DNA from 3 places in the Acidovorax sp. 1608163 genome. Region 3 is predicted to be linked to each of the others. Evidence: predicted binding sites of a transcription regulator. Region 3 holds the regulator's gene; each other region holds the start of a gene.
The links. Region 3 encodes FNR, which switches genes on or off when oxygen is low (the NO sensors DNR and NnrR bind a similar motif). Its sites were predicted from a motif close to TTGATNNNNATCAA; they were not measured.

Region 1 (2,266 bases), 2.0 Mb from region 3:
TCTTCATTGACGTGCTTGGCCGTCAGGCGGGCCAGGCGCTGGGAGTACTTGTTGTTGGCAGGGGCCAGCTTTTCAGTGCGGTCGCCATAGGCGCGGTACTGCAGGGCCACGGACTTGAGTTCGTCGTCCGACACGGTGGCGGCCTTGAACACATCCAGGGCTGCGCCCACTTTGTTCTCGGACTTGCTGGCGCCCGAACCACCAGCGCTGGTCGAGCCCAAGGCCGACGAGACGGCCGACAGGCCACCGGCAGAGCCCCCGTCGGTGGTGGCGCAGCCCGTCAAGACCAGCGCGCAGGCCATGGCGATGTAAGACAGTTGTTTCATGGTGTGATTTCCCTCTTTGGATGGATGTGAATTCAGTGCAGCGCGCCCCTGCCACACCGCTGGTGCCGCGTGGCCCCTTGCAGCATTGGCAACCCGGGCAGGAGGCTTGTTTCAAATGCGGCGTAATTGTTTCACGCACGCCCGCCAAACGCCCTGCCCAGTCCCTTCAATTGCAACCGTTCGTATCTTTACGGAGGCGATTGAAACGCGCCTTACTTTGTAACACTGGCGCCGCTCTAGTGGCCATCGGGCGGCGCAACGCGCATCACTTTGCGTTACATATTTCACGCTCGGCGCGTCCATTGCACCACCCCGCACAGCCCAGGGATCCTCTGCACGAATCGAGCTGACCAAGTGTGCGCTGCGGATCGGGATGGGCTGCAAGGCGCAAAGCGCAGCAATAGCCATCGCTATTGCGAGTATTTGTAACGCCGCAGACCGCCCGAGACCGCAGATGCACACGGCGCGGTGATTTGTGCAGAGGGTCCCCAGGTATCCAGGCGCCCTTTGATGCAATGCAAGCCCCGGGGCCAAGGCCGGGGCCACAATGCCAGCGTCATTTTTCAGGGCCGCGCCCCACCCATTCCATGCACATGCACTGCGACGTACTCATCGTGGGCGCAGGCCCTGCCGGCCTGTCTCTGGCGATTTCGCTGGCGCAAGCCGGCTTTACCGCGACGGTGCTGGACCAAAACCCCACCGCAGCGCTGGAGCAGCCCGCCCCGGACGGGCGGGAGATCGCCCTCACCTACCCCAGCGCGGCCACACTGCAGCGCCTGGGCACCTGGGGCGCGCTGGCGTCCCATGAAATCGGGCACATCCGCACCGCAGAAGTGCACGACGGCCCCGTGGGCGCGCACAGCGCCATGCAACTGCAGGCGCCCGATGGGTTTGGCTCCGCCGACACCCCAGCAGGCACCACAGCCTCAGGCCCCCGCCCCCCGCTGGGCTTCATCGTGCCCAACCACGCCCTGCGCCGCACGGCCTACCAGGTGGCAGCCCGCACACCGGGCGTGCGCATCATGGCCGGGGCGCAGGTGCACCGCGTGGCCGCCCTGGCCACCCACGCCGAAGTGGACTTTGCCCTGGCCGCCCAGCCCGGGCAGCCCAGCGAGCGGCTGTGCGCCCCCCTGGTGGTGGCGGCCGACAGCCGCTTTTCTGCCGCCCGACGCCAATTGGGAATTGGTGCGCAGATGACCGACTTTGGGCGCACCGTCATCGTCTGCCGCATGCGCCATGCCGAGCCCCACGGCGACACCGCCCACGAGTGCTTTGGCTACGAACGCACGCTGGCCGTGCTGCCGCTGCCCGATGTGGCCGCCGGTGCGACCGACGGCGCCACCGAGGGCCAAGCGCAATGCTCCGTGGTGGTCACCGCCCAGGCCGCCGATGCCGCCCGCATGCTGGCGCTGGAGCCCGCCGCCTTCACGGCCGAGGTGCAAGCCCAGTTCCAAAACCGCCTGGGCGCCATGGAGCTGCTGGGCGAGCGCCACGCCTACCCGCTGGTGGCCGTGTACGCGCAGCGCTTTACCGGCCCACGCTGCGCGCTGCTGGGCGATGCGGCAGTGGGCATGCACCCCGTCACCGCCCACGGCTACAACCTGGGCCTGGCCGGGGTGGGGCGGCTGACGCAGGCCCTGGTGGCCGCCCGCCAGCGCGGACAAGACTGGGGCGACGCGGCAGCGCTGGCGCCCTATGCGCGGGCCCACCACCTGCATGCCTGGCCCATTTACCAGGGCACCAACGCCATCGTGCGCCTGTACACCGATGCGCGCCCCCTGCCCCGTGCACTGCGCCAGCTGGTGCTGCAAGGCGCGCGGCGCCTGCCGCCGCTCAAGGCGGCCATCGTGGCCCAGCTCACCGGCAAAGCCCCCCGCTGGCAAGCGCCCCTGGCCCAGCTGGGCAACGCACTGGCCGTCGCCCGGCCACGGGGGTGACGG
Region 2 (2,266 bases), 2.0 Mb from region 3:
GCACCTCGCCCGCCACCACCGCAAAGCCACGGCCCTGCTCACCTGCGCGTGCCGCCTCCACGGCGGCGTTGAGCGCCAGCAAATTGGTCTGAAACGCAATGCCCTCAATCAACCCCACGATCTCATTGATCTTGGCCGACGACTGCTGCATTTGCCGCATGGCCTCCCCCAGCTCGTGCACCGCATGCCCACCGTCTGCGGCAATCTGGCTGCTTTGCGCACTTTCTTGCGAAACCTTGGCCGCCGTGTCGGCTGTTTGGCGCACGGTGCTGGCCAGCTCTTCCATGGACGCTGCAGTCTCTTGCAAACTGCTCGCTTGCGATTCGGTACGTGCCGACAGATCGTGGCTGCCTTGCGCAATCTCTGCCGCAGCTTCGGTGAAGTGGTGTACCTCCGTGCGCACATCGCCCACCACGGCGCGCAAGTTCACCTGGGTTTGCTGCAGGCGGTGCACTAGGCCCTGCAGCGGCTGCGGGTAATCGGCCCGCACGGTGGACGTGAGGTTGCAACCCGAGATGTCCGCCGCAAAACGGCTGGCCTCTTCAAGGCCCTGCACCACGGCCACCTGAAAGCGCCACAAAACAGCACCCGCAGCCAGCAGCAAAATCGCGCCCCGTGCCGCCACCGCCTCCACGCCTTGCCAGCCCAGCGCATCGGGCACCAAGACCAGCAGTGCCATCCACAGCAACATCAGCGCCATGCGCTGGGTAAGGGACAAGCGCCCCAGCCGCTGCGCCACACCACGCACACCCACGCCATGCAACTCTCCGGCCTCCAGGCGAAAGCGCTCCTGGCCCGATGCGGAATCGGCCCGCATTTGCGCATACAAGGCTTCAGCCGCAGCGGCCTCTTGCGCTGTGGGCTTGGTGCGCACCGACATGTAGCCACGGGGACGTCCGGCGTCCATGATGGGCGTGACGTTCGCCCGCACCCAATAGTGGTCGCCATTTTTGCAGCGGTTTTTGACCAAGCCGGTCCAGGGCTCCCCCCGGCCCACGGTGCGCCACAGGTCCTTGTAGGCGGCGGCGGGCATGTCGGGGTGGCGGATGATGTTGTGGGGCTGCCCCATCAGCTCCTCGTAGCGGTAGCCGCTGACCCGCACAAAGGCCGGGTTGCAATGCGTGATCTCGCCCTTGGTGTTGGTGCATGACACCAGCAACTCATCGCCCGAAAAATCGTATGGCTGCTGCGTGACGGGCAAGTTGATGCGCATGCGGTCTCCTTCTCTTGTCTGTACCGCCAACGCCTCCTGGCCCAAGGCACCCGCTCCATGCGCCCTGTGCCGCAACCACTTCATTCACGGCGCCGCAGGTTGATACCCGTCAAGTTTAACCACTTGTTACACGAATTTGACTTTGTGGTGACAATTCAAAAAAGAGGGGCCGTGTGCACATCTCGCTGGCGTGGTTTGGGCGCTGGCACGGTAAGGGCAGCCCCCACTTTGGACTCCGTCACCTCGACATCGGCAGGCTGCAAAGTGCCCACCCGCACCCCCAGCAAGCGCAAGCGTTTGTCCAGCGGCACGCGCTTGAGGCACTGCCCCGCCGTGCGCCGGATCAGGGCCGCATCACTGGTGGCCACGGGCAGCGTATGGTCTCGCGTGGCGGTCTTGAAGTCTTCATAGCGCAGCTTGATGCCAATCGTCTTGCCCACATAGCCCTTGCGCTGCAGGTCCTGCGCCACGCGCTGGCACAGGTCGGTAAAGATGCGCGACAACTCGGCCCGGTCGCGCACGGCATGCAGGTCGCGGTCAAACGTGGTTTCACGGCTCATGCTCACGGGCTCGCTTTCGGTCACCACCGGGCTGTCGTCGCGGCCCCAGGCCACGCGGTGCATCCAGGCCCCGGTGGACTGGCCAAAATGCCCCATCAACCATTGCTCCTCCTGCGCCGCCAGTTGCCCAATGGTCTCTATCCCCAGCCGCGCCAGCTTCTCGCCCGCCTTGGGGCCAATGCCGTTGATCTTGCGCACATTGAGCGGCCAGACCTTGCTTTGCAGGTCTTCCTCGTAAACGATGGAAATGCCGTTGGGCTTGTTGAACTCGCTGGCCATCTTGGCCAGCAGCCGGTTGGGCGCCACGCCGATGGAGCAGGTCAGCCCCGTCTTTTCAAAAATGCTTTTCTGAATGAGCCGCGCCAGCACCCGCCCGCCTTCGCGCTGGCCACCGGGAACATCGGTGAAGTCGATGTACACCTCGTCCACGCCCCAGTCCTGCATCACCGGGGCGATCTCGGTGATGGCGCTCTTGAAGGTGCGCGAATACTTG
Region 3 (2,266 bases):
CTGACCCCGTTGTGGCTGAAGACTACTACCAGCAAGGCATTGATATCAACAAGAGGCTGGAGAACCCGCAGCCTGGCATGGCGCCTGCGCTCAAGGGCCGCAACCATGCCGTGACACCGCTCAAAGACCAGCCCCGCTAGTTGCGGAGCCTGGGCCTTCATGGCGGTGCGGTAGGCCCAGGCATCGATGCCTTCTCAAAACCATACGGAGACACCACGATGTGGACACAGCGTTTGATGTGGATTGCTTGGCCGGCCTTTTTGGTCGCCGGGGCTTTGGAGGTGTTGGTGTTTGCAATGGTTGACCCCCAAGACCTGCACTGGTTTGGGCAGCCGCTGGCATTGTCTCGGCTGGGGGTGTACACGCTGGCCTTCTTTGCCTTCTGGGTGCTGACCATGGCGTCCGGCGCTTTGACCACGCTGCTGGCCATGTCACCGTTTGAACTCAACCGCTGTCCTGTGCCTGACCAAGATCGACCTGACGATTGCCGCAAGACACCGTCTTGCCCATGAGGCCGGATGGCATGCCTCCGTTAGTCGGCATGCCTCAAGACCCAACCGATCAGTGGCAGGCTTGTTGGTTGTTCACGATGCGGCGTAGCGCGTCGGTGTCCAAAATTCGCACGTGGCGTTGGCGAACTTCGACAGTTCCATCCTCTACGAATTTGGAGAAGGTGCGGCTCACGGTTTCCAATTTGAGGCCCAGGTAGCTGCCAATTTCTTCCCGGGTCATGCGCAGCACCAACTCTGATTGAGAGAAGCCGCGGGCATGCAGGCGCTGTACCAGGTTGAGAAGGAAGGCTGCCAAACGCTCTTCAGCCCGCATGCTGCCCAAAAGGAGCATCACGCCGTGTTCGCGCACGATTTCGCGGCTCATGATTTTGTGCACATGGTGCTGTAGTGCAGTCACTTCGCGTGATAGTTCTTCAATGCGATCAAACGGCATCACACAGACTTCGGCATCTTCCAATGCCACGGCGTCGCAGGTATGGTGATCATTCACAATGCCATCCAGGCCGATGATCTCCCCGGCCATTTGAAAGCCCGTGACTTGATCGCGACCATCTTCAGTGGCTACGCAGGTCTTGAAGAAACCCGTGCGAATGGCGTACAGCGAGGTGAAGGCTTCGCCATTGCGAAAGAGTGTGCCACCGCGCTTGACTTTGCGGCGCACGGCCACCACCTCGTCGATGCGCTGCAGCTGTTCGTCATTGAGGCCAACGGGCATGCAAAGCTCGCGGAGGTTGCAGTTGGAGCAAGCGACTTTGATGGTGAGCGGATTCATGGCACAGAAACCTGGTTGATGTTCGGGCATATCGTGCACGACGAGGGAGGCCGGTATGCCTCGGTCTGCGAGTAGTGGCAGATGATATGCATCAAATTGTCGCTCTTGTGGAGATGACTTCACTTGATGCAGGTCAAGGACGCAAGAGGAGGGGTGCGGCACAGTAAGCTAGTACGCAAGGATATCCCCATGACCGCAGTTACCCCAGAACTCCTGACCCGCTTTGACGTGCCAGGTCCTCGATACACCTCCTACCCCACGGCAGACCGTTTCGTGGAGGCATTTGGCCAAGAGGAATATTCCTTGGCATTGGCGCAGAGGCATCTGGGGACAGGTGCCAAGGCAATGCCATTGTCACTGTACGTGCACATTCCATTTTGCGAGTCGCTATGCTACTACTGCGCTTGCAACAAGATCATCACCAAACACCATGACCGCGCCGATGTCTATTTGCGCTATCTGAGCCGTGAGATTGATCTGCACACGGCCCAGTGTGGTGCAGGGCAGGTGGTCAGTCAGCTGCATTTGGGGGGGGCACGCCGACGTTTCTCTCGGATGAGGGCTTGCGCGAACTCATGTCTATGCTCAAGCGCAGTTTCACGCTGGCGCCTGGAGGGGAGTATTCGATCGAGGTGGACCCGCGGACCGTGGATGCCGAGCGCTTGGCCTTGCTGGCCGAGTTGGGCTTTAACCGGCTGAGCTTTGGTGTGCAAGACTTTGACACTGAGGTACAAAAAGCCGTGCACCGGGTCCAGCCCGCCGAGCAGGTCTTTGCTTTGGTGGAGTCCGCCCGGTCCATTGGGTTTGATTCCATCAATGTGGATTTGATTTACGGCTTGCCACGCCAGACCCCTGAGTCATTTGACCGTACGCTCTCCCAGATCGCTCAACTCCGCCCGGATCGGATTGCTCTGTACGCTTATGCCCATTTGCCAGACCGCTTCAAGCCCCAGCGCCGCATCATCTCCGCTGAACTGCCCAC

Region 1: the regulator FNR is predicted to act here: its motif matches at 834-847, upstream of ubiM (5-demethoxyubiquinol-8 5-hydroxylase UbiM).
Region 2: the regulator FNR is predicted to act here: its motif matches at 1,313-1,326, upstream of EAG14_RS16745 (PAS domain-containing methyl-accepting chemotaxis protein).

What each region holds. Positions count from the first base shown of each region.
Region 1 is NZ_CP033069.1:4,782,217-4,784,482, forward strand. It holds gene EAG14_RS21305 (M48 family metallopeptidase) at 1-326, opposite strand, end outside; gene ubiM (5-demethoxyubiquinol-8 5-hydroxylase UbiM) at 914-2,263, shown strand.
Region 2 is NZ_CP033069.1:3,755,824-3,758,089, forward strand. It holds gene EAG14_RS16745 (PAS domain-containing methyl-accepting chemotaxis protein) at 1-1,213, opposite strand, end outside; gene EAG14_RS16750 (DNA polymerase IV) at 1,369-2,266, opposite strand, start outside.
Region 3 is NZ_CP033069.1:1,771,054-1,773,319, forward strand. It holds gene EAG14_RS07980 (FixH family protein) at 1-140, shown strand, start outside; gene EAG14_RS07985 (hypothetical protein) at 219-512, shown strand; gene fnr (fumarate/nitrate reduction transcriptional regulator Fnr) at 562-1,284, opposite strand; partial or broken gene hemN (oxygen-independent coproporphyrinogen III oxidase) at 1,474-2,266, shown strand, end outside.